Regions from separate parts of the Exiguobacterium sp. s133 genome, predicted to be linked through region 2. Evidence: riboswitches for the same ligand, from Rfam matches in the RefSeq annotation. Region 2 holds a riboswitch; each other region holds the start of a gene.

The links. Region 2 has a riboswitch for S-adenosylmethionine ahead of KNP96_RS12905 (alpha/beta hydrolase). Riboswitches for the same ligand answer to the same signal wherever they lie in the genome.
Region 1: it holds a riboswitch for S-adenosylmethionine, as region 2 does, so the genes downstream of both, KNP96_RS15240 (Na+/H+ antiporter NhaC family protein) here and KNP96_RS12905 (alpha/beta hydrolase) in region 2, are expected to answer to the same signal.
Region 3: it holds a riboswitch for S-adenosylmethionine, as region 2 does, so the genes downstream of both, KNP96_RS04090 (methionine ABC transporter ATP-binding protein) here and KNP96_RS12905 (alpha/beta hydrolase) in region 2, are expected to answer to the same signal.
Region 4: it holds a riboswitch for S-adenosylmethionine, as region 2 does, so the genes downstream of both, mtnK (S-methyl-5-thioribose kinase) here and KNP96_RS12905 (alpha/beta hydrolase) in region 2, are expected to answer to the same signal.

The regions. Positions count from the first base shown of each region.
Region 1 covers NZ_JACSMK010000014.1:12,587-20,545, reverse strand. Annotated here, with positions in the region: gene KNP96_RS15260 (alanine/glycine:cation symporter family protein) at 1-1,370, shown strand, start outside; gene KNP96_RS15255 (hypothetical protein) at 1,539-2,000, shown strand; gene KNP96_RS15250 (aldo/keto reductase) at 2,058-2,870, opposite strand; gene KNP96_RS15245 (hypothetical protein) at 3,029-3,229, shown strand; gene KNP96_RS15240 (Na+/H+ antiporter NhaC family protein) at 3,272-4,579, opposite strand; SAM riboswitch class I at 4,660-4,763, opposite strand; gene KNP96_RS15235 (metal ABC transporter solute-binding protein, Zn/Mn family) at 4,843-5,811, opposite strand; gene KNP96_RS15230 (alpha/beta hydrolase) at 5,981-6,940, shown strand; gene KNP96_RS15225 (histidine phosphatase family protein) at 6,987-7,562, shown strand; gene KNP96_RS15220 (YwpF family protein) at 7,566-7,959, opposite strand, start outside.
Region 2 covers NZ_JACSMK010000010.1:59,629-67,587, reverse strand. Annotated here, with positions in the region: gene ribD (bifunctional diaminohydroxyphosphoribosylaminopyrimidine deaminase/5-amino-6-(5-phosphoribosylamino)uracil reductase RibD) at 1-695, opposite strand, end outside; FMN riboswitch at 854-998, opposite strand; SAM riboswitch class I at 1,151-1,255, opposite strand; SAM riboswitch class I at 1,471-1,573, shown strand; gene KNP96_RS12905 (alpha/beta hydrolase) at 1,634-2,392, shown strand; gene KNP96_RS12900 (thymidine kinase) at 2,576-3,193, opposite strand; gene KNP96_RS12895 (DedA family protein) at 3,376-4,026, shown strand; gene KNP96_RS12890 (type B 50S ribosomal protein L31) at 4,062-4,307, opposite strand; gene rho (transcription termination factor Rho) at 4,405-5,769, opposite strand; gene KNP96_RS12880 (C40 family peptidase) at 6,121-6,807, shown strand; gene KNP96_RS12875 (SDR family NAD(P)-dependent oxidoreductase) at 6,930-7,703, shown strand; gene KNP96_RS16865 (hypothetical protein) at 7,802-7,936, shown strand.
Region 3 covers NZ_JACSMK010000002.1:302,330-310,288, forward strand. Annotated here, with positions in the region: gene KNP96_RS04080 (alpha-glucosidase) at 1-704, opposite strand, end outside; gene KNP96_RS04085 (aminotransferase class I/II-fold pyridoxal phosphate-dependent enzyme) at 871-2,058, shown strand; SAM riboswitch class I at 2,121-2,227, shown strand; gene KNP96_RS04090 (methionine ABC transporter ATP-binding protein) at 2,311-3,324, shown strand; gene KNP96_RS04095 (methionine ABC transporter permease) at 3,314-3,979, shown strand; gene KNP96_RS04100 (MetQ/NlpA family ABC transporter substrate-binding protein) at 4,013-4,828, shown strand; gene KNP96_RS04105 (CAP domain-containing protein) at 5,307-6,185, opposite strand; gene KNP96_RS04110 (hypothetical protein) at 6,544-6,900, shown strand; gene KNP96_RS04115 (chitobiase/beta-hexosaminidase C-terminal domain-containing protein) at 6,916-7,959, opposite strand, start outside.
Region 4 covers NZ_JACSMK010000007.1:132,432-140,390, reverse strand. Annotated here, with positions in the region: gene KNP96_RS11080 (sugar ABC transporter ATP-binding protein) at 1-511, opposite strand, end outside; gene KNP96_RS11075 (sugar ABC transporter substrate-binding protein) at 508-1,587, opposite strand; gene mtnA (S-methyl-5-thioribose-1-phosphate isomerase) at 1,607-2,653, opposite strand; gene mtnK (S-methyl-5-thioribose kinase) at 2,650-3,819, opposite strand; SAM riboswitch class I at 3,896-3,998, opposite strand; SAM riboswitch class I at 4,203-4,304, shown strand; gene KNP96_RS11060 (2,3-diketo-5-methylthiopentyl-1-phosphate enolase) at 4,385-5,575, shown strand; gene KNP96_RS11055 (2-hydroxy-3-keto-5-methylthiopentenyl-1-phosphate phosphatase) at 5,572-6,231, shown strand; gene KNP96_RS11050 (methylthioribulose 1-phosphate dehydratase) at 6,228-6,848, shown strand; gene KNP96_RS11045 (1,2-dihydroxy-3-keto-5-methylthiopentene dioxygenase) at 6,864-7,403, shown strand; gene KNP96_RS11040 (arsinothricin resistance N-acetyltransferase ArsN1 family A) at 7,592-7,959, shown strand, end outside.

The DNA.
Region 1 (7,959 bases), on a different contig from region 2:
TTGGCTTAGGCATTTATTTTACGATTCGCATGGGATTCGTCCAATTCCGGATGTTACCTGAAATGTTACGGTTACTGTTCCAGGGAACAGATAAAGGAAAGGATGGCGTCTCACCATTCCAAGCGTTCGCGATCAGTACGGCTGCACGTGTCGGGACCGGGAACATTGCCGGTGTTGCGACAGCCATCGCACTAGGTGGACCCGGTGCCGTCTTTTGGATGTGGCTGATTGCCTTGATCGGTTCAGCGTCAGCATTCGTCGAAAGTACACTTGCTCAAATTTATAAAGTCCGTGATGAGAAGGCATGGCGTGGGGGCCCTGCCTACTACATGGAAAAAGCGCTTGGCCAACGGTGGCTCGGAATCGTCTTCAGTATCTTGATTACAATCTCGTTCGGGTTTGTCTTTAACTCGGTTCAATCGAATACGATTTCATTGTCACTTCAAAGTCAGTATGGCATCGATAAGATGTGGATCACGATTGCACTCGTTTTATTAACATCACTCGTGATTTTCGGTGGAGTACGTAGTATTGCAACGGTCTCTGCATTCCTTGTTCCGATCATGGCGGGCGGATACATTTTAATCGCCCTCTTCATTATGATTACGAATCTTGAATTGTTGCCGAACGTCTTCGGCTTGATTTTCCAAGAGGGACTTTTAGAGTTCAAGACGCTTGCTGGCGGAGCAATTGGTGCTGCAGTTCTTAACGGAATTCGTCGTGGTCTGTTCTCGAATGAAGCCGGTATGGGTTCTGCTCCGAATGCTGCTGCGACGGCTGAAGTGTCACACCCCGTCAAGCAAGGTTTGATTCAATCATTCGGTGTATTTGTTGATACGTTACTCATTTGTTCGTCAACAGCGATGATCATCCTCGTCAGTGATGTCGCGACGAAAGACGCGAACGGAAAAGCAGTTGCCGGGATCGAACTCGCGCAAAACGCACTCTCGACTCAGGTCGGAGTGTTTGCGACGACGTTCATGGCACTTGCGATCTTCTTGTTCGCATTTAGTTCAATCATCGGAAACTATTATTACGGTGAATCGAACATCAGCTTCATTAATGACAATAAAACACTGATGATGGCTTACCGTGTCATCGTACTCGGGATGATTGTCTTCGGTTCAGTCGTACAGACGGCAGGTCTTGTCTGGGCGCTTGCTGATATTTTCATGGGCTTGATGGCAGTCGTCAACTTGTATGCGATTTTCCGCTTATCTAAAATCGCGAAACTCGCACTTGATGATTACCTCGAACAACGAAAATCCGGAAAAGATCCGCGTTTTTATGCGAATTCGATTCCGAACTTACCAGGTAAAGAATCTCTTGAGGCGTGGGAAACGGACGAATCAAAAGAAAAAGCGATTTAATCAAAAAGAACCGGCATTTTGCTGGTTCTTTTTGCATGTAGACAACGTGCTATCAGAAGGTGAGAGCGTTTTTTTTCGTTGCTTTTTAGTACGCAGATTCTAAAAAAATTACTAAAGCATCGAAAAAATGGGAATAGCTATTAAAGAAACGAAGAAAGGAGAGGGAGGATGGAAAACGTACATTACGTTCGTGTCGCGGATGCCGTTTGGGATTCGTTTGGTGACGACCCGCATATCATCATGGACTGGATTCTTTTTATCCATGAGACGCAGCCGGATTATGAACAGCTATTTGCTCTGGAAGACACGGCAGCTCTCTATCACTTGATGAATCAAATCGATATCTATATCGATCAAGAGACCCATTACAACTTAGGTCGAGCGATTGTCGGTGAAGAGTTGATTGTCAACGAAACACAAGCAGCAATTGTCGGGATTCTCCCTCTTCCGTTAATCATCATCTCAGCAGAAGTCATGCGAAATTTTGATCGTCGGTCACTTGAGACGATTTATGATGAAGCGGGGCAACACGGAAAATTCGACGACGTGTGGGAACAGTTTGCTGATTTACGCGCATACTTCAGCAAGGCTGAAACGACAGAAGAGACGATTCTTATTTATTACGCTTAAAAAAAGACTGCTACGGGATAGGTCCCGTCAGCAGTCTTTCGTGTATCGGTCAGTGGATTAAAAGTCAATTTCGTCAGGGTCCGGTCCGAGGCGGACTTCTGTCGCGAGACGATCGATTTGTTCGAGGTCGTCTGCATCGAGTTGGAAATCAAACACATCGAAGTTTTCAGCAATCCGTTCTGGTGTGACTGATTTCGGAAGCGCAACGATTCCGTTATCGAGGTGCCAACGTAGAACGACTTGTGATGGGCTCTTACCATGTTTTTCAGCAATCTCTTTGAAATCATTGATTTCAAGGAACTTACCTTGCATGAGTGGGCTCCATGCTTCGACTTGAATGCTGTGATCTTGCAAGTACTCATGCAATTCATGCTGTGGAAGTTGTGGATGAAGCTCGACTTGGTTGATCATCGGCGTCATGAGTCCTTCTTCAGCAAGTGTATCGAGATGATGTTCTTTAAAGTTCGATACACCAATCGCCTTGATTTTACCTGCTTCGTACAGCTCGACCATGGCTTTCCATGCTTCGACATAACCTTCGACCGGCCAGTGAATGAGATAAAGATCGAGATAATCGGTTTCTAGTCGCTCAAGTGACTCAGCGAAAGCCTCTTTCGTCCGTCCGGCACGAATGTCATCGTTCCAAACTTTAGACGTCAAGAAGAGTTCTTCACGTTTCACGCCGCTTTCTTTGATTCCTTTTGCGACACCACGTTCGTTTTTGTAGACGGCAGCCGTATCGATATGACGGTAACCGACGCGAAGTGCTTCTGCGACGGCAGCCGGTGCTTCCGTCTCTTCATCGACTTGCCAGACACCGAACCCGATCTGTGGAATCGTGATACCATTTGAAAGTTTTGCGTATTGCATGTATATACTCCTCCTTCAATGAAACTAGAATATGGATTTGCCTGTTCAGTTTAGCATGAACTTAGCGGAACATCTGTTTTGATGCTCATAAGCAGGGAATATAGAATGGGAAAGAGAAGAAAGTCTACTGATGCATAAACGAAGAGAGGTGTAATATCATGGTGAAATCGATTAAAAAAGTACCAAAAGGAGTTTGGACAAGCATTGCAGCACTATTAGGTGCTCAAGCCACGTTCCTCTTCCTTGGTGCCCGCAAGACAGGACGCAATCCGTGGGTATGGGGTGGAGCAGGACTCGTTCAATTTCCGCTTCCGGCGATTGCCTATTTCATTTTGAATCGTCAAGAAAAACAAAAATAAAGTGAACCCCCGTCGCAGACGAAGCGACGGGGGTTGTTTGTTTTACGACATGTTGTTTTTCTGTGCGGCATCGCTCTTCCGGCGTGGGAAGCCGAAGAAGATTGCCAGTGATCCACAAACGAACAGTAAAAATGGATAGAACAAATAAGGAATCAGTTCGGGTGACGCCGTTTTCGTCAATTCAGCGGCAATCAAAAGTTGCGCTCCGTACGGGATGATTCCTTGAACACCACAGGAAAAGAGGTCGAGGATACTGGCTGACTTCTTCCGGTCGATGTCATACGTATCCGCGATTTCAGCAGCGAGCGGACCGGCGACAAGAATCGAAATCGTATTATTTGCTGTTGCGAGATTCGTTGCACTGACGAGGGCAGCCATACTGAACTCAGCTCCCCGGCGTTTCGAAATCTTTCGTGTCAGCGTTTCTTTGAGATAAGCAATTCCACCGTTATAGGTGATCAGGCTGACGAGTCCACCCATCAGCAACGTCAAGATTGAGATTTCTGCCATCCCCATCAATCCGTCAGACATCGCGAGGACAAACCCACTTACTCCGAAACTACCGTCGATCATTCCGATGATGCCTGTCAATAACGTCCCGCCGAGTAAGACGAGAATGACGTTGACACCAAAGAGTGCGAGCGCGATGACGGAAAGATACGGAATCAGCTTATAAAATTCAAATGCTTTCGCTTCGACGACATCTCCGGAACCTGACACGAAAGCGAGTAAGATGACAGTGATGACGGCAGCAGGCAAGACGATTAAAAAGTTCGTTCTGAATTTATCACGCATGTTCGTTTTTTGTGTCCGGACAGCGGCGATTGTCGTATCTGAGATAAACGATAAGTTATCACCGAACATTGCTCCACCGACGACGGCAGCAGCGGCGAGTGCGACATTGACACCCGTCGCGTCATGAATCCCGAGTGCGATCGGTGCAAGGGCAGCGATTGTGCCGGTCGAAGTTCCCATCGCCATCGAGATGAAAGCGGCAATGATGAACAATCCACTCATTAAAAGAGACTGGGGTAGGAAACTGAGTGCAGCGTTGACGGTCGCATCAATGGCTCCGATTGCATTCGCTGTTCCAGAAAATGTGCCAGCGAGTAAAAAGATGAAGACCATGATCATGATGTCCGGATTTCCGGCACCGCGGGCAATCCGCTCGACGGTCTGGTTGATGTCTCCCTTAGATGTCGCAGCAGCAAAAATCAAGGCGATTAAAGCTGCAATCAAGATGGGGAATTTGTAAAAGTCGTTATAGAAGATTCCTGCACCGATGAATAATACAAGGAAAACGAACAAGGGGAACAACGCCCATTTGTTCGGCGTAACCGTTTCGTTCATGTGAATCACTCCATTTCTTCAGCATACAAAAAAAGACCCCTTCGCAAGAAAGAAGGAGGTCTTTACTGAAAAAGACGCTCTTCTTATCTCTCAAGCCATAGCTTGCTGGATTTGGCACAGTACGAATCAATCGTCCGCTGCCGAAACATCATTGGGCCAGTCCCTCCGTTTCTCGCGATAAAAAGAAGTCATTTAGTTGTTTAGTCGTTGTTTAAAACACGTTTATTACCCTAACGTATCTTTTAATGCTTGTCAACTGTACCTTACTGCAGTGCTTGTTTGAGCGTCGTCACGTTTTCGTTCATCAAATCAAAGTACGATTGATCTTGTTGATCTTTTGCGACGGACTCGAGGTTATGAATCGTAATCGATTCGGCACCGATTTCTTTTTGGATGACACGGGCGACCTTTGGCGACACCGTCTCTTCGAAGGCGATATAGTTTAAGTCATGCATCTCTGCTTCCTTGACGATGGCAGCCAGCTGTTTTTGGGACGGTTCGTCAGACGGTGAAATACCGGCAATCGGCAGTTGCGTGAAACCGTAACGTTCCGCCAAGTACCCGTATGCGGCATGCGTGACGAGAAGCTCCTTTTTCGAACCGGAGTCAACAGCTTTTTGTAAATTTTGGTCGAGTTCATCTGCTTGTTTGTTAAAGAGTGCGAGGTTTTTATCAAACGTTTCCTTCCGGTCAGGTGCTTCCTTTGCTAACGCGGTCGTAATCGAGTCAGCCATTTTCTTGGCGTTGTTCGGGTCGAGCCAAACATGCGGATCGTATTGTCCATGATCGTGCGACTCTTCTTCAGCCTCGTGATCATCATGGTCATCGTGTGCGTCTTCTTCGTGCGTATGAAGCGAAGCGGAAGCTTCGAGTAAGTCGATATTTTTACTTGTCTCGACAAAACGAATGGAATTACCGGCTAAACTTTCCTTAATCTTTTCAGAGTACGGCTCAAGGGTTGTGCCGGTAAGTAAAAATAGATCGCCTTTCGCAATCGTCGTCAGTTGCTTCGGAGTCGGCTCATACGAATGCGGGTCGGCGCCAGGGGGAACGATTAATTCGACCTGGACGTCCTTTCCGCCGATTTCTTTGGCGATGGCTGCCGTGGCGAACGTCGACGTATAAATTTGCAATTTACCGTCTTCGTCTGAATTTGAAGTCGATGAGCCGCATGCGGCGAGCAGACTGGCAGTTACTGTCGCGATGGTTAACGCTGGAATGATTTTTTTCATATATGAACCCTCCAAGATAATTAAAACGTAATTGTTCCGATTTGGACTTTCTAACTATATCCGACGGAAATTAAAGCGTCAAGTCGGAATGTTGTGAAGTTCTAGTTCAAAATAAATCGGGTAAGAGAAGAGTAGAAGTGAAATCGGAATGAGCCTTGGAGGTGATGAGGTGAAACGTGAAACAGCATGGTTGATGGGTGGCGCCGCTATTTTGACGACGGCTGCTGCTGGTGCGAGTATTTGGAATAATTATGGAGCCTTACTCAGATGGACGGAGCCGGTCTTGCCGCTTACCGAAAAGCAATTAGCACCACGAAATCTTTTATACAAGACGGTCAATCAGCAGGACTTGACGTTAGATATCTATTATCCACCGGGAGAAGGGCCGTTTCCGGTCGCGATTTATGCTCATGGCGGCGCATTCGTTCGTGGAAACCGTGATGATGTGTTTAGTTTTGCTCCAATCATCGACCGGTTTTTAGAACTCGGGATTGCCGTTTGCAGCATCGACTATCGTTTATTTGAGGATGGCAGCTACTTTCCGGACAACCTGGAAGATGTTCGAGATGCCTTATGTTTTTTAAATCAACAAGCGGATGAATTACGCATCGCGCGCGGTCGCATGCTTTTATGGGGTGATTCAGCAGGTGGAGCCCTAATGTTGACGACGGCGCTTGCCCCGACTGAATTTATCGGCGAACAGGCGGAGGCGCATCTTCCTTTAATCAGTGGAGTCATCGCCTTGTATCCGCCGACGAATTTTCTGTTGTTTAAATTCATTCAAACCTGGATTGCCCATATCAAGTTTTATGGGGGTGGACGTGAAGAATGGCGACAGTTGATGATGCGTGTCTCCCCGGCGACACATTTAAGTTCCGACTCGCCGCCGATCATGCTGCTGCACGGAAAAAAGGATCCGATTGTCCCGTTTGCTCAAGCACTCCACTTTGTTGAGAAGGGGGCGGATGTCGGGGCGGATGTTCGATTATTCTCTTTCCCGAATGGCACACATTCGCTGGCGAGCTTTGCCCAAACTGAAAATCCACTCAAAATTGAACGTTTGCTCGAACGAATCGAAGCCTTCAGTTGTCAAGTGCTTGTCTTACCGAAACGAGAGGCGCTTCATTAGGAAACATGATACAATCAGTCATATTTCTTTAGAAGGAGACTGCAATATGACGGAAATTTGTTTAGTACGACACGGTCAAACGGACTGGAACTTAAACGAGCGGATTCAAGGACGTGAAGATATACCGCTTAACGAGACCGGTAGAAAACAGGCGGCTCTCAGTGCTGCCTACCTGGCAGAAGAACAGTGGGACGTCTTGATTTCAAGTCCGCTATCGCGAGCTGTCGAAACTGCTGAAATCATTGGTCAATCGATCGGTCTAAGCTTGACGGAAACGGATGAACGGCTTGTCGAGCGCGAATTTGGAACGGCTTCCGGTGAACCGGTCGCCGGAATTTACGAAGCAGTGCAGGCAAATGATGCAGAGCGCGTCCCGGGGCTTGAAACGGAAGCGGAAATTCAACAGCGTGTCTTCAGTGCGGTTGAAGAACTGACAGAAAAATATCGAGGAAAACGCCTCTTAGTCGTCTGCCATTCGCATACGATTAAAGCGGCACTCTCCTCGATTGATGAGACATTCAGTTACCGGACGCCGTTAAAAAATGCATGTGCGAATTACATTCGTTTTTCCGACCGTTATGAGATTGAGCGGATTAATGTAGCGGACCATATCACAATTTGAACATCATCCTTCGACGGTTGCCGGATGTTCTTGTAAGTACTGTTTAAACGTTTCTTTCGCGATGCTCGTGATATGAGCACCACGTTTAGAGCGTCGGTCTTTATATTCTTGAATCAGCTCTTCGCCAGTAAAGTTGTCTTCGACGACTTCACGCAAAATCGATTCGGATAAATCATTTTTCATCATGACCATCTTACCGGTAAAGAGATAAGAGACGCCTTCGCTCAATTGCGTACTTTCATAAGGCGTGACGATCATGGCGGCGGGGTCATTGTCCGGCCGTGAAATCGTGATTTCAATCAAAGCGCGCAGCTTTTTCTCGAACAGTTCTTTCAAAATCGGTTGATCGGTGTCGGTGACGACGATTTCAGCGACCCACTGGGCGGTTTGGTCGGTA
Region 2 (7,959 bases):
AAGCCATCGTTTAAGACTTGGAATGTTTCAGTCAGGCGCCCGCGGCGATCGACAATGACACGGACCGGTTCGATGCCGGTCGAACTGCGCAACGTCAGTGCCGGGTCATCGATGATCACCGTGTCGCTTCCGACGAGAATCGCGTCGTGTATCCCGCGTAACTGCCGTCCGTCAGCACGTGCCGCTTCCGAAGTGATAAAGCGTTGTTCACCCGTCGCAATCGTCCCGTTCATCGTTTGGGCGACTTTCACTGTGACATGCGGACGTTTTCGTTCAATCGCCGTCCAAAATGGTTCATACAGTGCCACTGCCTCGTCTTTTAGTAGACCGACTTCGACGTCAATCCCCGCCTGACGGAGACGTGTGATACCGCTTCCTGCGACGAGCGCGTGGCGGTCCTCTGTCGCGATAAAAACACGATTGATTCCTGCTTCGAGGATTGCTTCCGTACACGGCGGTGTTTTGCCGTGATGATTGCACGGTTCGAGTGTCACGTAGAGATCGGCTCCGCGTGCTGCTTCACCTGCCATGAGGAGCGCTTCGACTTCGGCATGGGGTCCTCCCGCATAACGGTGGGCCCCAAAACCAACAATCCGCCCCTGTTTGACGATGACGCAGCCGACACTCGGATTCGGGCTCGTTTGACCGTTTAACATGTGTGCTAGTTGCATCGCATAACTCATGAATGTTTCCATTTTTTCCGCTCCTTTCAATAAAAAAGACGCCTCCTGTAAAAGGGGCGTCGTGATTGAAGGATTGACGAAATAAGCGTCTCGCGTTTCTGTTTTTACACATACAGAAACAGACCTTTCCCTGAAAACATTTTTTCAGAAAATGGCAGCAAGCGCATTGTTTCGTCCTTCTCCCATCCGGACTTTACCGTCGGCCCTGGAGTCTCACCAAGTCAGCCACAGTGCGTACACTGCAGGTCGCGGGCTCATCGATTTATCAATCGCATCACCGCCGGTTGGGATTTTCACCCTACCCCGAAGAACTGGTTATTGAGTTATACAGCTCAAGACTAGCACAGGTCATTCTAAAATACAAAATGAATTGTATTTCATTCTCTTTTTTTAGGAAAACATCAAAAAAAGGACCCTTCTCTTAAAAGAAAAGGATCCTTCCATCTGCACTAAGGCAGAATCCGCTCCGCTCATCTTTCAGACAAACGTCTGACGGAATTGGCACAGTACGACGTAAGAAGTCTGTTGCCGAGGTTTCGTAGGGCCAGTCCCTCCACCTCTCTCGATAAGTGCTACGGTATGAAGTTCATATGTGTGATGTTTCAAGTCGTTCTTATGTCGTGAATCTAATGCTTACACTACGGGGATTCCTTTCTCAAGTCAACCATATTTTCAAAATTAAACCAAATTACCCAGTTTATCAATTTCGACTTCTTTTTGACGTCTTGACAACGTATTTCAATCAATGCTATCCTCTTCACAATGATTATTCCGACAATTCCTATACGATATATCAAGAGTGGGCGAGAGATCTGGCTCTACGAACCCACGGCAACCTGCAACATGCAAGGTGCTCCGACCAGCAAAGCCGATGCTTTGGATGATACTTACGAGAATCTCGTAGTGCGCCTAAAGCACTACGAGTTTTTTAATAGAAGGAGGAACCCTTTATGAATTCATCATCACCCGTCCTGTTTGGCGCAGAAGCTTTTTTGATTGAACGAGGTCCAATCGGTATTTTACTGTCTCACGGTTTTAACGCAACCCCTCAAAGCGTCCGTACTGTCGGAGAGCAGTTTGCCGCCCAAGGGTTTACCGTGTATGCCCCGCGTCTCGACGGACACGGGACGAGCATCCGTGATTTCGAAGCGTCGACTGCTGAAGATTGGAAACAAAGCCTCCGCCAAGGGTTCGACGTCTTAACCAATCATTGTTCGTCCATTTTCATCGCCGGACAATCGATGGGTGCGACACTTGCCCTTGCACTCGTCGCGGAAGGATTACCTGCTGACGGATTGATTACGATCAATGCAGCGTTAGCGATTCCTGCCTATGAAGCATTATCTTTTGAAGACTGTCCACGCTACTTAAAAGAAAGTACCCCAGACATTAAACGTGAAGCGTTTGAAATCATCTATGACCAAGTCCCTGTCGTCTGCGCATCGGAACTTTTGACCTTGATTGACCAGACACGTCCACTCTTACCAGCCATCGAGATTCCAACACTTATTTTATATTCTGCCGAAGACCATGTCGTCCCGCCTGAAAGTTCGGATTACCTTTATCAAGTCATCGGTTCGACGGACAAACGGAGCTATTGCCTGCTTGACTCCTATCATGTCGCGACCCTCGATTATGATCAAGAAACGATTGTCCGCGAGGCAACACACTTTGTACACCAATATAGTCGTTTGACCCACACCGGTTGATGTCTTTCCTGCGCAAAAGCAAGGGATGAAGACTGTTTCGATGCGTGTTTCAAGCATCGACTAAGCCGTCCAGAACAATATGAATGCGCAAAAAAAATGGCCGATGCTCCCTTGAAACGATGGGAGTATCGGCCATTTGATTGATGTGGTCCTGACTGATGAATCAGTCCTTCGTTTACTTCATCAGTTCTGTTGCTGTTTCTTCCATTGTTGCAGGGCTTGCGATTTCCCCGGCACTTCATGGCAGTGGCGGCAACGCGGCTCATACGACTCTGACGCGCCGACTAAAATGATTGGATCATTGTAGTTGGCAGGTCGACCGTCGATTAAACGTTGCGTCCGCGATGCCGGGTCACCGCACGACAGGCAGATCGCCTGCAGTTTCGTGACGAACTCTGCCCGTGCGAGAAGTTCCGGCATCTTACCGAATGGTTCCGCCCGGAAGTCTTGATCGAGTCCGGCACAGATGACACGTTTTCCGTCCTGCGCGAGGGCCTCGATGACATCGACGATTTCATCATCAAAGAACTGAACTTCGTCAATCGCGACCACTTGTGTCTCTTGTGCGACTGCCGCGTACACGTCACGGCTCGTCGCCATCGGTACCGCGATGACAGAGTTGCCGACGTGCGAGACGACATGTTCTTCATGATAACGGTCGTCGATTGCCGGTTTAAACACTTGGACCGGCAACTTCCCGTACTGAGCCCGGCGAACGCGTCGAATCAATTCTTCCGACTTACCAGAGAACATACTTCCGCAAATCACTTCAATCCAACCATACTGATTTATTACATGCATCATTGCAGACACCGTCCTCTAAAATTAGTCACTTTAACGAGTATAGCCCGAATCGAATATAAGGAAAAGAGTTGACTTCTCGAAATCAAAAATCCATCCGTTCATTCCCATGATTCCCCACCTTGTCGTTTTAACCAGTCCTCATTTCCTGTACACTATAGAAGAAGAATTTATGAAGGAAGGTGTTCCCGATCCATCACATATTACATGAAGTGCTTCATCAATATGGTTCATTCGGACTTGCGATCCTTCTAGCCGGGGGGATCATCGGGCTTCCTGTTCCGGATGAAACGTTACTGATCATGTCCGGTTTTTGGATGCATCAAGGCAATTTACCCTTAATCGGAACGATTCTCGCCGCTTACGCCGGAAGCTGTATCGGGATGACGATCAGCTACCTGCTTGGTCTGAAACTCGGAATGCCGTTGCTTCATCGAATCGGACCGAAGTTTCGCATTTCTGAAAAACACATTGTCACGGCAGAAGCCGGCTTTCTTCGTTACGGCAAGTCGGTCTTGATTATCGGTTACTACATACCTGGCCTTCGCCAACTGTCCGCTTTTTTTGCCGGTGTTTCGAAGATGCCGTTTCGGGTTTTCGCCGTCTATGCGTATACCGGGGCTTTGATTTGGATTAGTGTCTTTCTCGGCGCAGGTTTTTTCCTCGGCCGACATTTTTCCTTCAGTCGTCTCTTCGAACAATTCGCGACAAATCCTGACTTGCTCCCGTATATCACCGGCATTGCCGGCGCAATCGGCTCATCGTTCGTGTTGAAGACTTACCTGACCTATCGCGCCCAGTTCAGTCTATACAAAAACAGCCTGCTCCAGTGATGGAGACAGGCTGTTTTTTAATGGATAGGTCGCAATTACTTGCGGCCGTATTTTTTGTTGAAGCGATCGACACGACCGTCTGCAGCGTTGAACTTTTGACGACCAGTGTAGAATGGGTGCGAGTCCGAAGACACATCCACGCGGATGAGTGGGTACTCGTTTCCATCTTCCCAAGTGATTGTTTCGTTCGAAGAACGAGTAGAACCAGTTAAGAATTTGTACTCAGTAGTTGAATCCATAAATACAACTTTGTTGTAGTTTGGGTGAATTCCTTGTTTCATGGTTGATTTCTCTCCTTCCGCCCTGGTTCATTTGCTGAGCCAGAGTAAGTTACCTTCCTATACTAAACGATTTTTCATCGTCTCGCAATACCTATTTTCAAGTCGGTGTATCTGTTTTGATCGTCCGTGGTTTAGCTGCTGCCCGGCGAATCGGCTTCTTCTTTTCCTTCAACAGTTCAACGAAGAATTCTTCATTATTTTTCGTATCCTTAATCTTGCGCAAGAAACTGTCGACGAACTCGTTTGATTCATTCATCGTCCGACGAATCGTCCACAACGCATCGAGTTGATCTTTCGGTAGGAGCAACTCTTCTTTCCGTGTGCCGGATTTCCGGATATCGATCGCCGGGAAGATGCGACGCTCTGATAGTTTCCGGTCAAGATGAAGCTCCATGTTGCCGGTCCCTTTAAATTCTTCATAGATGACGTCGTCCATCCGTGAACCGGTCTCAACGAGTGCTGTCGCGAGAATCGTCAAACTGCCGCCATGTTCGATGTTGCGTGCTGCTCCGAAGAAACGTTTCGGTTTATGGAAAGCAGCCGGGTCAATCCCCCCTGATAAGGTCCGTCCGCTTTGCGGGACGGTCAGGTTATAGGCACGCGTCAGACGTGTGATCGAATCCATCAAGATGACGACATCTTTTTTATGCTCGACGAGACGCATCGCCCGCTCGAGGACGAGTTCTGAAATCCGGACGTGATTATCCGGTGTCTCATCAAACGTCGAACTGACGACGTCTGCTCCCGGTACGGAACGTTCGATATCCGTCACTTCCTCCGGTCGTTCATCAATCAAAAGAATGATTAACTCAACATCCGGATGATTGACTTGAATCGAATTCGCAATCTCTTTTAACAAGGACGTCTTCCCCGCCTTCGGTGGTGCGACAATCAATCCGCGTTGCCCGAATCCGACCGGCGCAATCATGTCCATGACACGAACCGACAGATGACGCGGTTCTGTTTCAAGACGCATTAAACGATCGGGGTAGATCGGTGTCAGCGCAGGGAAGAACAAACGGTTTCGGGCCGTGTCCGGCGCTTCTCCATTCACTGCTTCAACGCTCAATAAACCTTGGAAACGTTCATTTTCCTTCGGTGGACGGACTTTTCCTGTGACGACATCTCCATTACGAAGATTAAAACGACGAATTTGTGAAGCGGCGATGTAGATATCTTCAGAGGATTGTGAGTAGTTGATGGGACGAAGGAAGCCGAAACCACCATCGTTTTGCATCTGTGGATTGCCGGGGATGACTTCAAGCACCCCTTCGAGGAAGTAGAGACCGGTTGATTCTGCTTGTGCTTTTAAAATCTTGAACATTAACTCACGCTTCCGCGCTTCCCGGTATTGCGGAACATTTTTTACTTTCGCAATTTCATATAGATCCTTCAATGTCAGATTACCGAGTTGGGCAAGTGTATAGGAACGTTCTGGTTTATCGGTTTTTTCAGTTGGCATATGCATTCACCTATTCTTTATAAATTCAACAGCAAAGTTCTGTAACGTATTTAATGATAAAGCAAAAAAATCTTTTGTGAATTAAAGGTATCACATATCTACCACTTTCGTCGTGATTTAGCGAATGGAAATTTCTTCTTTGTAATATTCCACGATATTATTGCAGTTATATTACAGAAAAGCGGTATTTTGTAGCGGAACTGAAAAAACGTTTTCACACGACCGCATGCTAAGATATTCCTGCAGAGAAAAACTTACAAAGTCGTAAGGATGACTGCCTAAACAAACACTCAATGATTTCATTATATAACTCGGTCACATAAATTTTAATTAAAATGGAGGAATTCACATATGAAACGTTTTCTAGCATCGGTCGCGACAGCCGCATTAGTGGTTTCAGGTTTTGCGTCAGTGGGAACAGGTAAAGTTGAAGCTGCTACAATTACTAAAGTCAAAATCATGGATAACGGATTACGCGTTCGTTCAGGTGCCTCTACAAAATCTTCAATCGTCGGTAAAGTTAACGCAGGTCAAACATTCCGTTATAAAGGAAAGTCAGGTAGCTGGACGAAGATTTATTACGGTGGGAAAACACGTTACGTGTACACGAAGTATACAAAAACATACAAGAAAAAAACAACAACTTCAACAGCTAAGAAAACAACGACTTCTTCTTCAACACGTACAAAGATCTTAAGCGAAGCAGCAAAACATAAAGGTACGCCTTACGTCTGGGGCGGTACAACAACACGCGGTTTTGATTGCTCTGGTTTCACAAGCTACGTTTATAAGAAAGCAGCTGGAAAAACACTTCCACGCTCGTCTTCTTCACAATACTCTTCATCTAAGAAAGTCAGCGTCTCAAGCGTTCAACCGGGAGATCTCGTCTTCTTCTCACACGGTAGCGGCATCCAACACGTTGGTATCGCGACAAGCAAGACAAGCATGGTCAACTCGGAAACGGGTGGCGTTAAATACTCAAGCTTCAAATCAGGATACTGGGGTTCACGTCTCGTCGGAGCCGGTTCTTACCTTTAATCCAAACACGATCGACCAAGCGGTTGAGCATCGGCTCAATCGCTTTTTTGTTTGTTCTGCGCTATCGTCTAGTTAATACCCTTTTTCTATCAATTCAATCCACGAAACAGGAGCGTGATCCTATGAACGTATTGATTACAGGAGCCTCAGCAGGCATCGGTCGCGAGCTCGCACGGTTACATGGCATGCAAGGAGATCATCTGCTGCTCGTCGGGCGCAATGCCGAAAAACTGTTCGAGACGAAGTATCTCGTCGAACAAGAAGGAGGAACGGCTGATGTCTTTCCTTACGACATCGGACAGCCCCTCCACATCGAAGCCCTCCTTCGGGCGACAAAAGATGATTCGGTCGATCTCTTAATCAACAATGCCGGTTTCGGATTATTTGGTGAGTTTCTCGAAACCGAACTTTCACGCGAACTGAACATGATTGATGTCAACATCCGGGCCCTGACTCATCTGACAAAAGCTTATGCACAGCGGATGCGGGACCAAGGTATACAAGGTCGGATCGTACAGATCGCTTCGACGGCAGCATTTCAAGCCGGTCCGTTCCTAGCCGTCTATTATGCAACAAAAGCCTACGTCTTAAGTTTTTCCGAAGCTTTAGCAGAGGAACTCGCGCCTTACGGCATTCAAGTCACGGCGGTTTGTCCCGGTGCGACCCATACCGATTTCGAAGCGACGGCCGGCCTGTCTGCTTCCCGTTTGTTTAAACGCCCCGGCATCATGGATGCGCCAACCGTCGCTAAGCTATCCTTCGATGGATACATGCAAGGCAAGACGCTGGTGATTCCTGGTGCAAGCAATGCCTTCTATGTTTTCCTGACGCGGCTCTTACCACGTCAAACACTCACAAAGATGAGCGCTTCCGTCCAAGCACCGTTGAAAGAATAGTTGGTTCACAAAAGAAAAAGACCTTTCCGAAAAAATCGGAAAGGTCTTTCAGCGTATAGACAAACTATTAAAAAGCGTAAACATCATATGGTATCGAGATGCAATCCGTTCGCGCTTCCCTGTCTCGCCTCGTCTTCAAAGCGGCAATCGGTCACGCCGCTACAGCAAAGCTGCAGGGTCGCGACCGATTGCTTTTCGCGGTTCTAAGCGATTCGAAACGGATTGCGCTCTAAAACGTCTCCATGCCCGGCTTTTT
Region 3 (7,959 bases), on a different contig from region 2:
ATCTCCTGTAAAAATTCATGGACTCCCGGTTGATTGCCTAAGTAGGACAAGTCAAACGGATCCTCCACATCGTCAAACGCCGCTCGTTTTTTAATCAAGTTAATGACATCCATCCGGAAACCATCGATACCTCGGTCAATCCACCATCGCATCATCGTGTAGACAGCTTGACGGACGGCAGGCTGTTCCCAGTTCAAATCAGGTTGTTCTGACGCAAACGAATGAAAATAGTACTGTTGCCGTCCTTCATCCCACGTCCATGGACTCGGCGCAAAATACGACCGCCAATTGTTTGGTGGTGTTCCTTTTTCCCCGTCATGCCAAATGTACCAATCTGACTTATCATTCGTTTGATCACGGCGCGACTCCTCAAACCAGTGATGTTGATTACTTGTGTGATTGACGACAAGATCGAGAATGATTTTTAAGCCGCGCGCATGCGCCGATTCAATCAGCTGGTCCAAATCTGCCATCGTGCCGGCTTTCTCCATGATGCCGTAATAGTCAGCGATGTCGTAACCGTTGTCGATATCAGGTGATGTATAACAGGGGTTAAGCCAAATGACACCCACCCCGAGTGAGGCGATGTAGTCGAGCTTTTCGATCACGCCCCGCAAGTCCCCCATCCCGTCTCCATTCGAGTCGTTAAAACTCCGCCAGTACACTTGATAAACGACGGCTTCTTTCCACCAGGTCCGATTCATCTTTTCCATCTCCCGTCTAGTAGTCAATCGATTACTTGTCTAGTGTATCAAGAACATCGTCTGAAATTGGAATGTTCTTCTAATTTTTAAGGGATTTTAAAAAACCTCTTTCATTTTGACTGAAAATTCGCTATTCTTGACGACAATACCCGAAGGAGGAACAGAGATGAAACATTTCGCCCCATCGATCGCCATCGATCGCTTGCCCGATCCCGTCTTCGCAGAACTTGCCCAACGGATCGGTTCCGTCAAAGCCGCAGGACACGACGTCATCACGCTTGGTCAAGGAACGCCGGACCAAACGACACCCGTACATATTCTCGATGCTTTAAAACAAGCCATCGATGATGCAAGTAATCTCCAGTACCCCCCGTTTCGCGGACATGATTTCTTAAAGCAGGCCGTCGCTAATTTTTATGAATCAGAATTTGGCGTGTCGATTGATCCGGCGACAGAAGTCGCGATTTTACTCGGAAGCAAGGCCGGCATCGTCGCCCTTCCGCAGACGATCGTCAATCCCGGTGAAGGAGTCATCGTCCCGGATCCCGGTTACCCGGATTACTTGTCGGGCGCAGCACTTGCCGGTGCGTATCCAATCACGCTTCCGCTTCTCGCTGAAAATAGCTTTTTGCCTGACTATGACCTCCTCGATTCGCTCGACGTCGAACGGGCCCGGATGTTGTTCCTCAACTACCCGAGTAATCCGACCGGTGCGACGGCGACAGCGAAAGCCTTTGAACAGACGGTCGCATTCGCTGATGAAAACGACATTTGTGTCGTCCACGATTTAGCGTACGGCGGGATCAGCTTCGATGGTCCGACACGTAGTTTCCTCCAGACGGAAGGGGCAAAAGACGTCGGAATCGAACTGTTTTCGCTCTCAAAACGATTCAACATGTCCGGCTTTCGGATCGCCTTTGCGATCGGTAATCCATCCGTCATCGCGAGCATCGAAACATACCAGGAACACCTTTACGTCAGTGCCTTCACACCGATCCAGCATGCAGCGACGGTCGCACTTTCAAGCGATCAGACATGTGTCCGTGAACTGAGCGCCTTGTATGAGACGCGACGCGATGCGTTGTTCGGTGCATTAAACGAAATCGGCTGGGCAGGACCGGTTCCGGGTGGTTCGTTCTTCGTCTGGCTCCCTGTTCCGTCCGGCTTCACGTCACAAAGCTTCACCGATCACCTGCTCGACGAAGCGCACGTCGCCGTGACACCGGGTCATTTCTTTGGTACATACGGTGAAGGTTACGTCCGGATCAGTCTGATTGCCGATGTCGACCGACTCGTCGAGGCTGTCAAACGAATCGGGACCCTTCAGCTCTTCCAAACCGCCGTTGCCGAATAATTCTGAAAAAACGTTTGACAGATGGGAATCATTTCCGTTAAAGTAAATCCCAACAGCATAGCTACTTATCGAGAGCGACCGAGGGATTAGGCCCAACGACGTCCGGCAACCACCAGTAATGGAACGGTGCCACATCCTACAGAACTTCTTTTGTTCTGAGAGATAAGTTACGAAATTCTACAATTCGTCGCTTTTTTCTGGTTGCTCTCTAACTGGAAAAAAGCGATTTTTTTGTATAGGGAGGGAAACATCATGATTGAGTTCGCACACATCACAAAACAATTTGTCCGTGACCGCACACCGATTTTTGCATTAAACGATGTCAACTTAACGATTGAACAAGGGGAAATCTTCGGCATCATCGGTGAATCCGGCGCCGGAAAAAGTACACTCTTACGGTTGATTAACGGACTCGAGACACCGACGAGCGGTACGGTCATAGTAGACGGAGCCAATCTATCACGTGTCTCCAAAACGTCTCTCCGCAAACTCCGTCTCCGGGTCGGTATGATCTTTCAACACTTTCAACTGATTCAGTCCCGCACGGTTGCCGACAATATCGCGTTCGCCTTAAAGGCTGCCGGTGTCAAACGGCGTGAGTTCCCGAAACGGATTCAAGAATTAACGGCACTCGTCGGACTCGAAGGATTCGAGACGAACTATCCGAGCCAACTCAGTGGTGGACAAAAACAACGCGTCGGCATCGCACGAGCGCTCGCCAACAATCCAAACATCTTACTCTGTGACGAAGCGACATCAGCGCTCGATCCGGTGACGACGCTCCAGATTCTCGATTTACTGAAAGATTTGAACGCCCGGCTCGGTTTGACGATCATCCTCATCACCCACGAAATCGATGTCGTCAAACAAATTTGTCACCGCGTTGCCGTCATGGCGCACGGTGAAGTCGTCGAAGTCGCTTCGACTTACGCCATATTTAGTCAAGCCGAACATCCGGTCACAAAACATTACGTCGATACGGCACTCCAAATCGAGTTGCCGGAACGAATTTTACGGACGACACCCGGCAAAGTCATTCGACTTCAGTTCACGGGTGAAAAAACAGGTGAGAGTACCTTATCTGAAGCCATCAAACAATTCGATATCGCAGTCAGCATCCTGCATGGGAAGGTCGACTACATTCAGGACGTCGCGTTTGGCGTCTTAATCGTCAGTTTGACGGGACCGACACTGCATGTGAATCGTGCCTTAACCTGGCTCGAGGGACAGTTGCACGCAATCGAGGTGATTCAAGATGTCGCTTGACCGGTTTACGACAATGCTTCCCGACTTAACGAAAGCACTCGGAGAGACGGCCTTCATGGTCGGCATTTCACTCGCCTTCGCCATCATCATCGGAATTCCACTCGGGATTTTATTATTCATCACCGACCGCGGACTCTTTTTCCAAAATGTTTTCATTCGAACGACGTTGGACTTCGCCATCAACATCGTCCGCTCGTTACCATTCATCATCCTACTCGTTGCTTTGATTCCATTGACGCAACTCATCACGAAGACGACAATCGGTCCCGCTGCCGCCTCGGTCAGTTTGAGCGTCGCCGCGATTCCGTTTCTCGCCCGACTCGTCGAAACCTCACTCCGTGAGATTCCACCCGGCTTGATTGAAGCAGCAGAAGCGTGCGGGGCGAAACCGCTTCGCATCATTATCAGTGTTCTCCTTCCGGAAGCATTGCCCGGAATCATTCAAGGCTTGACGTTGACCTTGATCAGCCTGATCGGATTCTCAGCGATGGCAGGGATCGTCGGTGGCGGCGGAATTGGTGACCTCGCGATCCGGTTCGGTTATTACCGGTACGATAACGTCGTCATGATCATGACGATCGTCGTGCTTGTCGTCATCATTCAAGTCATTCAGGCACTCGGCAACCGGTTCGCACGTGTCGCCGATAAACGATAACTTACAAATAGAGAACGCAAGGGAGAGATTACGATGAAAAAACGCTATGCCTTTTTAGCAACAGGATTATTAGGAGCAAGCATCTTAGCCGGATGCGGTGACAGCAGTGCAAATGAAGAAACGAAGTCCATCAAAATCGGGGCGACGAGTGGTCCGTATAGCGATATGGTCAAAGAAGCGATTCAACCGGGACTCGAAAAGAAAGGCTATAAAGTCGAAATCGTCGAATTCAGTGATTACATTCAACCGAACCTTGCCCTCGGGAGCGGTGATATCGATGCCAACCTGTTCCAGCATTCGATTTATTTAAAAACGTTTGCGAAAGAAAAAAATCTCGACCTCACAGGGCTGATCACTGTCCCAACCGCACCGATGGGATTATACAGCAAGTCCTATAAAACGTTGGACGATGTCAAAGAAGGCGCTGAAGTCGCGACACCGAACGATCCGACGAACCAGGCACGTGCTTTGAACCTGTTAGCGGATCAAGGTTGGATTGAACTAAAAGCAGATACCGATCCACTGACCGTCTCAGAAAAGGACATCATCAAAAATCCAAAGAAACTCGTCATCAAACCGCTTGAAGCCGCTCAGCTTCCACGCGCTGTCGAAAGTGTCGATATTTCAGCCGTTCCCGGAAATTTCGCACTTGCTGCGAAGTTCGACTTACTCGATGCACTCGCACTCGAGACGATGAACGAGCAGTACCGCAACTTAGTCGCTGTTAAGACAAGTGACGAAGACAAACAACTGGCCAAAGACTTAACCGCTGTCGTCAAATCGGATGATTTTAATGAAGTGATCGAAAAATCATTCAAAGGATTCAGCAAACCAGACTGGGCGAATTGAGCAGAAGTGTCACTTTTACGGAAAGACCTTATTCTCGCCACTTCTCAAAAGAATAAACGCCATAAAAAACCGGACGGCTCCACCTCCTTTCAATAACAGGGGTGGGCCGTCCGGTTTTTCGATAGTATCTCTGTTACTCGTCGCTCCCCCTTCCCGAATCGCAGCCTTTCTCAGGTCTTCTTCCATTAGAAAGCCTAAAAAGATTTGCTTCCACGTGACTCCTACGGGAAAAAGCGCAAGGCTTGCTTGCGCTGTCAGAGGCAGGCGAGACCCTGCATCTTGACCTGTAAGGGAAAGAGGCAACGGCTTGCGCCTCGCCCGAGGAAAGCACGGGAAGTAAGAATCTTTCGTACCACTTATATCAACCACCTACGTTTTTTGATTCGTAAGATATCACGTTTCCCGGGACTCAAGACAAACCAAAAAGCCTAGGTTCCCATTGACGAGAACCTAGGCTTTACTTTAGTTCGTGCTATTTTCACGGTGTTCTAAAGTTAATCGTAAAGTACGGTGCATCTTTTCTAAACGCCACTCCAACATCCGCTTGTTTGAAGCCGCTTTGCATGATGTTTTCACGATGCCCTTTTGAGTTCATCAATCCCCAGTGGGCAGCGAAGACATTCGGATACCCCATCGATAAGTTTTCACCCGCCATCGAGAAGCGAATGCCTTCTGCCTTCATCCGGGCGAACGGGTCACGGCCTTCAGGATCCGTATGCGAGAAAAAGTTATTCTCCGCCATGTTTTCACTGTGTCCGCGCGTGACCGGTTTTAATGCTGTATACGGCGACAATGCAGGTTTCTTGTATTCGGCACGTTCCCAGTTCATCAGGCGTAACATCAATTTCTCATCCGTCGTCCGTAATGCTTTTGAAGCAGCACCATAGAACCCTTCTTTTTTCGCTTCGACGTCCTTCGGAATCGCCAGTGTTGCTTTGACGCGATTTTTATCATATTGATCAAAGAAATACGTCACGTAGTTATCGTTCTTTTCATAGACGGCTGCGTGATCAAGGTTCAGCATGTAGTTCGTATTTCCCTTTCGATAGGACTTGACGACCTTCCAGCCTTTTTTCGCAAGCGTCGCTTCCGTATCTTTATTTAACGTCGCGCCTTGCGTCGTCACGCCGTCCCGGAAACGATACTTCCCGTAATCTTTCCCGTCTTTCGTCAGTGCGACAAACTCCTCTGTCGCTGTCCGTCTGACTTCCCACTTGTATCCCGGGTACTCACTTGTATATGCATCAATCAGCTTTCCCCCACTTTTCGGGTACTCCGCCTCCGCTTGTTCGATTGGAACGCTTTCGCAACCAAAGAAAGCAAATGCTATTACCCCGAGGACTAATACTTTTTTCATCCTGCTGGTCCGCCTCCTTCTTTCTTGCATTACCCTTATTTTAAAAGAAATTGAACCGTTCGAACAGTCAGAGTATCCATTCTAAGAAAATCACATGATTCATTCGACTTGTTCACAACACAGACACATTTTAGTAACATCGCCTTTAAAGGTCTGACAACTTAGTCCGAAGCCATTCTCATTTCATTATCGTACAGAAAATGAACTATTTTCCCCTCTTGTTGAAATGTGTGAACATTCTTTTATTTTCATTCTTTGCAAATCTTATTGCCGTTCTTTCATCACCTAGCTAATATTAGGAATCGTAAGGAAAAAAATACGTGTTTGTCCATATAATATCCATCAAAAGGAGTATGCCATGATTCTTCTCTATTTTATTTATGAATCGATTACGTTTCTCGCGATTCAGCAGTACTTGTTTTCAGGTTGGATGATTCTCGTTGTGTTGACGGTCTCCTTTAGTCTCGCGAACGCACATGACGAAGTTCACTATAGCCAACGTTTCGGATTCGAACTGCTCGTCCCCGGTGTCGGAAACTTATTACGGAAGAACTTTATCGTCGGTCTCGCCACGATTATTACCTTAATCATCATCCACTTCATGTACATGTTTCGGATCCTTCCTCTTGAAACTGCCCTGCTCTTCACCTTTTCAATCAGTAGCCTTTCCTTCCTATCTCTTTTTATCCGAACACACAAAAAAGCGGACCGCTAAGTCCGCTTTTTTTATTTATTGAAATTTATCAGAAGTCGTTAATTTGTAGCGTTTTGAAAGCTCAAGCCAGTTCTGTCCATCTTTTTTCGTCTTCACAAGAATATACGGCAAGCCTTTCGAAACACGAAGTTCGAGTAATTCACCTTGTTGCTGACCATGTGTTTCACTCACTTTCAACCAACGCTTTGCAATTTTTCGTTCGATGACGATGTGTTTTCCTTTTTGAACAGCGCGCCATTTTCCGATTTCAGCTTTTCCTTTGACAGGAATCGCACTCTCCGCACCTTGAATCGAAATGATTGCCGGATCGTGGTCGCTCGCGCTTCCGTCTGCTTCCATGTAATCCGAGTTGATGTTGACAATATCAGATGAAGTATAGCGTTTTAAGTTTTTCGAGATTAAGATGTGATCGAGTACTTGTGCGTTACCATTATAGACATACGAGTAACGTTCTGATTTCGGAAGATCATCGACCGTGTTCCACAAGTTCTTTCCTTTGAGGATGTCGAGTGTTTTCGAGAACTGGAAGTCATTCAAGTCACCAAGAACAACGACATTCGAGTCTTTGACTTCTGTTTCGAGTTCATTGACGAAATCTTGGACGATTGTCGCAATCGCATGACGCTGTACTTCGCTCTTACGTACGACCGGTTGATTTTTACCGAAGTCTGCTCCGTCGCCACCTTTAGAGTTAAAGTGGTTGACGATGACATGGTACGACTCCCCTTTGAAGAGGAATTCCCCGACGAGTGGCTTCCGTGAACTTGCGAAGTTCGGGTCGAGCGGTTGAATCCGTCCCGGGTTACTCGTCAACTTGCCGTTTTCGACTGAAACCGCTTCTGTTGCCGTTCCTTTTTTACCTGGTGCAAGTGAGACGCGCTCCGGGTTATACAAGAAGCCGACACGGATGTTTCCGCCTGGCTGTCCGCCATCTTTTTTATCTTCTGGTGCGATGTCTGTATACGCATACTTAACGCCAGTTTTCGCTTCAATTGCTGCAATCAATGTTTCAAATGATTTGGATGCATCGACTGTTCCGCTATCAACTGCACCATCGTT
Region 4 (7,959 bases), on a different contig from region 2:
AAAAATGGCTGTCTTGAACGAGTGCCCGGGCAATCAAGACCAACTGTTTGTCGGCAAGGCGCAGTTCACTGACCCGTTGCCGGACATCAATCGAAGACTGGAGTTTCCCGAGCGCCTCCCGTGCAATCTGTTCAAATCGGCGTTGCCGGATGACCCCTTTGAGCTGTCCGTTCGTCAACAAATCGAGGCAAATGTTTTCCGCGACCGTCAAGTATGAAATCAATGCCGTATCGACTTCTTGGTAGACGATTTCAATTCCCGCCCGTTTCGCGGCCCGTGGCGAATCGATCTTCAACGGCACACCTTCAAACGAAATCGTCCCGTCATACGCCGCATGCGCTCCCGCCAATACTTTCATCAGCGTCGACTTACCGGCGCCGTTCGCTCCGACGAGCGCATGAATTTCCCCGCGGCGGACGGAAAAGTCAACAGCATCAAGCGCTTTGACACCGGGGAATTCAATTGAAATCCCACGCATCTCGAGCCGGTTCGTCGCGTCCAGATGCGTCATTTCGCAGCATTCGCTTTCCGCAGTTTTTCCATCCACGGTTCATTGAATTTCTCAGATGTGCTCCAGCCCTTGATGATTGTATCGAGATTGTACATCGTCGTATCGGCTTTGAGCGCCTTTTGCTCGACTAATTTAGCGTCCAGATCAAAGCTGCCCGGTGTTTTTTCACCGGCCAGTTTTTTCGCCAGCAGGCGCATGTCCGTCTGTCCGATCAAATGCGGATCAACGGCACTCGTCGACACCCAGTTGCTGCCATTCTCACGCATCAGGTTGATGTCCTGATTCGAGACATCGATTGAAATCAACGGGATTTCCTGACGTTTGTTGTCTTTTAAGGATTTATAGGCGCCTTTTGCGACTTCATCCCACGCTCCCCAGACGGCATCGATGCTTCCTTTCGGATATTTCGCGAGAATCGCGTTCATCTTCGTCGCGATATCGCCCTGGACATCCTGGAAATTCGTCGGTCCGACCGTTTCAAGCGTCTTGATTTTGCCGTCCGCTTCATACGTCTTATAGATTTCCTGACGGCGGTCAAGCGGTGCAAACCCCGGACCGAACCACAATTTGATGACCCGGACCGGCTTGTCGTCTTTCACTTTCGTCACTTCATCGAGTGAAAGTTCTGCCAGTTTGTGATCATCCTGGAACGTCTCCGTGATGCCTGTTAACGTCTGGTCCTTTTTCTTCGTCACCGTATCAAACGTCACGACCTGAATCCCTTTGTCGATCGCCGGTTTAATCATGTCGTAGGCATAATCTTCTTTTCCGTGCGAGATGATCAGTCCGTCATAATCCTGCTGAACGGCTTGCGCCACCAGTTCCTTGAACTTGACGTCATTGCCTTCGGAAATGAACGTGTTGACCTTAAACCCAAGCGCCTCCCCTTCCGAACGGGCACCGTCTAAAAATTGTTTCGTATGATCATCGGACGCCAGATTGCGGATGACGGCAATCTTGATGTCGCCTTGGACACTTTCCGGCACACCGCTGATTTTTTTCGCCGGTGTCGCTTCACTATTGGCGCAAGCAGCCAGCAAGACCGCCGGTGCGAGTAAGAATGCTAATTTTTTCATCTCGATCTCTCCTGTCTGTTTAGATGACCTGTTGTCCAATCGCCTGTTCGATCGTTTCCACGCTCGGCCGTTCAATGACGCCGAGTTCCGTGATGATCGCCGTGATGAGCTCGTGCGGTGTCACGTCAAACGCCGGATTAAAGACCTTTGTTCCGGCTGGTGCCGTTACTTTCCCTGCCAGTTGCGTCACTTCACTAGCATCGCGTTCTTCAATTTCAATCTCGTCACCTGATAAACTCGTCACATCAAACGTCGACAGCGGCGCAGCGACATAAAACGGAATCCCGAAGGCACGTGCGAGTAACGCCAGCTGGAACGTCCCGATTTTATTGGCCGTATCCCCGTTACGGGTGATCCGGTCCGCGCCGACGATGATGGCGGTGATCTGCTTTTCCTTGATCGTATGTGCGACCATATTGTCCGTGATCAAGGTGACGTCAATCCCTGCCCGTTGCAGCTCCCATGTCGTCAAGCGCGCCCCCTGCAACAAAGGCCGGGTTTCCGACGCATAGACGGATAACGGGATGCCTTGTTCCTTCGCAAGATAAAACGGGGCCAGTGCCGTCCCGTACGCCGCTGTCGCAATCGATCCGGCGTTACAAATCGTCAACACCCGGTCTCCCGCTTGAAACAGCTCCAACGCATGCACACCGATTTGCCGTGACGTCTTGGCATCGGCTTCATAAAGGGCAATTACTTTTTGTTCCAGACGTTTCGGCAGTTCCTCGAGCGTTGTGCTCGAAAGGATAAGCTGATTGAGCGCATCGAGTACGTTCCGCAAATTGACGGCGGTCGGCCGGGTCGCCAGTAACTCCGCCGATACCGTCAACAGTTTTTGTTTGACCTCGTCAAGCGATCCCGTCGTCCGGAACGCTTCCTGCACGAGGACGAATCCACCGAACAGACTGATTGCCGGCGCCCCCCGGACACGAAGTTGTTTAATCGCCTCAACCGCTTGCGCCAAATCATGAATGACTTCGTACCGTTCTTCTTGCGGGAGACGGGTCTGATCAAGGATCTTTAAGCACGCCCGCTCATAGATGACACTACGGATAAACTCGCTCATCGGCTCAATTCCTCCGTCACGTCAAAATTCCGGAGATCGGTAAACGTCTTACATTCGCCGCGCCGTTTAATCAATGCCGTCCCGAGGCGTAACGCATGACGTTTCCGTTCAAGGCGCGTCGCAGCATCCGGAATTTGTTCCAAATCAGCGACCGGTGCCAAACCAATCGTCCGCCGGATCAGTTCACAACCGGCGAAACCGAGCGCGTCTTGGAGAATTGTACTGAGGACATCATCGACAAGCCCGGGTACCGTCCGGAAAGGTTCGACGGCTTCCCGTTCCCAAAGTGCCGTGAACGTCGAAGCAAACGTCAGCCAGAACGTATCGATATCCTTCACCCGCGTCTCCCGCAACTCAGCATAGTTCGGATACGCCGCAAAGCAGAGGTGGGCAATGAACTGACCGACATCAAACCCGAACGGTCCGTAAAAAGCGAACTCCGGATCGATGATTTTCGTTTCGCCCGCGGAAGCAAAAATGCTTCCTGTATGTAAATCCCCGTGTAATAAGGCTTCCCCTTTCGTGATGAACAACGTTTCGAGCTTCGCCACTTCCCGCTTCAGTTTTTCGTCCTGCCAGAGCTGCTGTACGTCTGTTTCCAAGCCGCTCTCGATGTTGTTTGTTTCCGCGTCGTAAAACGGATCCGTAAAGATTAACTTTTCCGTGATGTCGCATAAATCCGGGTTGTAATAGTCACGTGCGACCTGCTTTTTTCCGACTGGACCGAGCGCAAAATCTGACGTGAAAAATAACGTCCGCGCCAAGTAAGAACCGACATGTTCTGCAAGGAGCGGATACGTTTCGCCGGCGAGCAATCCCGTCCGAACGATTTGCAGGTGCGACAAGTCCTCCATCACCGTATACGCTTCTTCATGACTGGCATGAAAGACCCGTGGAACGAATGGCGTCGCGTATTTTGCGAATTCCTTCAGTGCCAACTGTTCGATCCAGGCCCGCTCGAGTGACAAGGGCCAGCTTTCCCCGACGACTTTTGCATAAGGTAATGCCTGCTTCAAGATCAAACGTTCTTTCCCTGCCTGAATCCGAAAGACTAAGTTCAAGTTGCCGTCGCCGATTTCTTCTGCCGTCGCTTCTTCCTGTCCGATGAGTCCGAGTTCCCGGACACGTTTAATGGCGTCTTGTTCTGTAAATGCTTGATATGCCATCTTGCTTCCCCCTTCATTTCTACACAAAAAAACGCCGCTTTTCGTCATAGAAAAGAGGCGCGGGGTATCATCCGTCCTCTTATCTCTCAGACGAATGTCTGTTGGATGTAGCACCGTGCCGGATGGTCGGTTGCTGCGGCGTCTTCGGGCCAATTCCCTCTGCCAACTCACGATAAGAGTCATATGTGGTTGTTGTGTTCGATGTTGATTCGAATATTACGCCCGTCTTAAATCATCTGTCAATTCCAATTTTTAGTGAAAAACCATTTAAAAGACCGCCATCTATAGAAGCGGATTTCAAAAAAAATAAATTTTCAAAAAATTATTTGACATCACGTCCATCTCATGTAAAAATTGCAATTAGATTTCACAATTTCATCCAATTCTTATCAAGAGCAGACGGAGGGACGAGCCCTATGATGTCGCAGCAACCGACCAGTTGGCACGGTGCTAATTCTTGCAGCTAACACGCTGACAGATAAGAGTCCACGCGCAATTTTTCATGGTCTCTTGTCATTGACGAGGGACCATTTTTGTATTTTTTAACAAGGGAGAGACGACGATCATGGCGTACATTACCGCAACTTACCAACTCGGCGTGACCGATCAGTTACCAAAACGGGCAGAGCAAATCGCCCTCGGTCTGACGGTCGGCTCATGGACCGATTTGAATCACTTGGAACAACAACAGCTTGAATCCTTTAAAGGACAAGTCGTCCATACGGAAGAACACGACGGAAAAGGGTATGTCACGATCCGTTATCCGGAACACAACGTCTCACGAGACTTTTCGGCGATTTTGACGACCGTCTTCGGCAAGCTGTCACTCGACGGTCAAATCAAACTGACGGATCTTCAGCTTCCCGCTTCATTCACACCGGATTTCCCCGGTGCTAAATTCGGCATCGAGGGCGTCCGCCAATTGATCCAAGTCCATGATCGCCCCCTGTTGATGAGCATCTTCAAAGGCGTCATCGGACGGGATCTCGTTTTTTTACGGGAACAACTGGAAGCCCAGCTCGCCGGCGGGATTGATCTCGTCAAGGATGACGAAATCTTATACGACAATCCGCTGACACCGGCACTCGACCGGGCGCGGATTGGACGGGAAGTCCTCGATGCACACTATGAACGGACCGGTAAACGGGCCCTTTATGCGATTACATTGAGTGGTCCGGTCTTCCGCTTGAAAGAGCAGGCGAAACGACTGGTCGAAGCCGGAGCGACAGCCCTCCTGCTCAACACGTTTACATACGGGCTTGATGTCTTGCGGGAACTGGCAGCCGATCCGGAAATCCCGGTCCCGATCTTTAATCATCCGGCGTTGAGCGGTGCCTTGATCGCCAGTCCCGAGTACGGGATTGCCGCCCCGGTCCTGCTCGGAACGTTGCCGCGGATTGCCGGTGCCGACTTGACACTGTTCCCGTCGCCGTACGGGAATGTCGCCCTCGCCAAAGACTTGGCCCGCGGGATTGCCGTCGAAGCGACCCGAATCGGTGAGACCAAAACAATTCTCCCGGTCCCGTCCGCCGGAATCCACCCGGGTCTCGTCGCCCAGCTTGTTCGTGATTTCGGCGTCGATTCCGTCATCAATGCCGGAGGCGGTGTCCACGGTCATCCGCAAGGTGCTGCGGCCGGAGTCATCGCTTTCCGCCAGGCACTGGGCGCAGCACTGGCCGGCGAATCACTGACAAGTGCCGCCCACCGGCACGAGGAATTACGTGTCGCTCTCGATGCTTGGGGGATCACGAAATGACGATCCGGATTTTATGTGACTTTGACGGAACAGTAACGGAGCACGATAATATCATCGCCTTGATGCAGGAGTTCGCTCCGCCGGAAAAATTTGAACCGTTAAAACAAGGTGTGCTCGACCGGTCGCTCTCGATTCAATCCGGCGTCGGACAGATGTTTCAGCTGCTTCCGTCCAGTCAAAAACAGGACTACATTGATTTCTTGATGACACAGGCAGTCATTCGTCCCGGCTTCGACACCTTACTCGCTTTTGCCAAATCAAACGAGATTGATTTTTCCATCGTCAGCGGCGGGATCGACTTTTTTGTCCAGCCGATTCTTGCGGATGTACTGACGGACGAAGCGATTTATTGCAACGGCAGTGACTTCAGCCAGGAGACGGTTCGAATCGAATGGCCGCATGCCTGCGACGCGGCCTGTACAAATCAATGCGGCTGTTGCAAAACCTCGATCGCCCGGAAGCTGAAGCAGAACGGTGACACGATCATCGCGATCGGCGACTCCGTAACAGATTTTGAACTGGCTAAGCAGGCGGATCACGTTTATGCACGGGATTATCTGATCACGCTATGTGAACAGCACGGCATCCCGTATACGCCGTTTGAAAACTTTCATGACATATTGAATCATCTGCAGACAAAGGTGGTGTACACATGACCTTCTTAAAACGATATGAAGAATTACGTGCCGTCAAACAGGAACTTGCAGCACGCGACTGGTTCCCCGGCACAAGCGGCAATCTCGCCATCCGGACAGCCGATCAACCGACTGAATTTCTCGTGACGGCAAGCGGGAAGGACAAACGGCAGGATACACCGGACGACTTCGTCCATGTCGACGCGTCCGGTCAACTGATCGGCGAACAGACGGGTCGTCCCTCTGCCGAAACGTTGCTCCACGTCGAGGTCTTCAACCGAACGACTGCCGGGTGTTCCCTTCACGTCCATACGATTGACAATAATGTCATTTCGGAACTGTACGGCGACCAAGGCGAGATTCGGTTTGCCGGTCAGGAAATCATCAAGGCACTCGGCCGTTGGGAAGAAGATGCGGAAGTCCGTGTGCCGATTATCCCGAACCATGCCGACATTCCGACGCTTGCCGCTGCCTTTGCAGCACATGTACATGCCGAGAGCGGCGCCGTCCTGATTCGCAATCACGGCATCACCGTCTGGGCACCGACTGCCTTTGAAGCGAAAAAACAGTTGGAAGCATTCGAGTTTTTGTTCAGTTACACCTTAAAACTACAAACGTGCCGACAGGCGATTCATTAAAAGGAGGAATTTACAATGGCAACAGTACTTTTCCAACAGACAAACGAACGGTATACGGATCAAAATGAGGTCTCTTCATTCCTTGCTTCACGCGGCGTCTTATATGAACAATGGGACGTCTCGAAGTTACCGGGCGACCTCGTCGAGAACTTTACATTAACGGATGACGACAAACAGACGATCTTAACGACATTCGCGGACGAGATTAAAGATGTTTCGGAACGTCGCGGTTACCAGACGGCTGACATCATCGCACTGTCGGATACGACACCGAATCTCGATGAATTACTCGTCAACTTCCAAAAAGAACACCATCATACCGATGACGAGGTCCGCTTCATCGTCAGCGGCCATGGCGTGTTTGCGATTAAAGACGAGGAGGTCGGCTATTACAACATCGAGCTCAATCCCGGTGATTTGATTTCCGTTCCCGTCAACACGCGCCACTACTTCACGCTCCAGGAAGACCGGAAAGTGGTGGCGATCCGAATCTTCGTCACGACGGACGGCTGGGTGCCGATTTACGAGCGGGACGCCCTGTCTTCAGCAAACTAATTCAGTCCGGTCCGGCCCAAGTCTTCTAGCAATAGAGGACCTGGGCTTTTTTTGTACGGAAACGTCGTCTGACAAACATGTTTGAGGAAAGCGCGTGTACGGAAGCATTTCCTATTCTAGAAACATGCCGTTTGTTTCGTCCATCTCCGATATAATGAAGAAAAGGACACAAAAAGGAGCTGACGTGTATGATGATTCGTCTCGTTCAAGAAACCGACTTACCGGACGTGCTCGCCATATATAATGAAGGAATCGAAGACCGGATCGCGACGCTCGAGACGGATACGAAAGATCTCGCCTTCATGCAGCAATGGTTCAGTGAACGCTCCGAGCGACATGCCGGTTACGTTGCCTATGAAGGGGCAAAGATTCTTGGCTTCATTTCGCTCGATGCCTACAATCCGCGTCCCGTCTATCAGTCCGTCGGCGAACTGTCCGTCTACATCACACGGACCCACCGCGGACAAGGAATCGGAAAACGACTACTCGACATCATCGAAGAACATGCAATCATTCACGGCATGCATAAGCTGATTCTCTTTACGTTCCCCTTCAA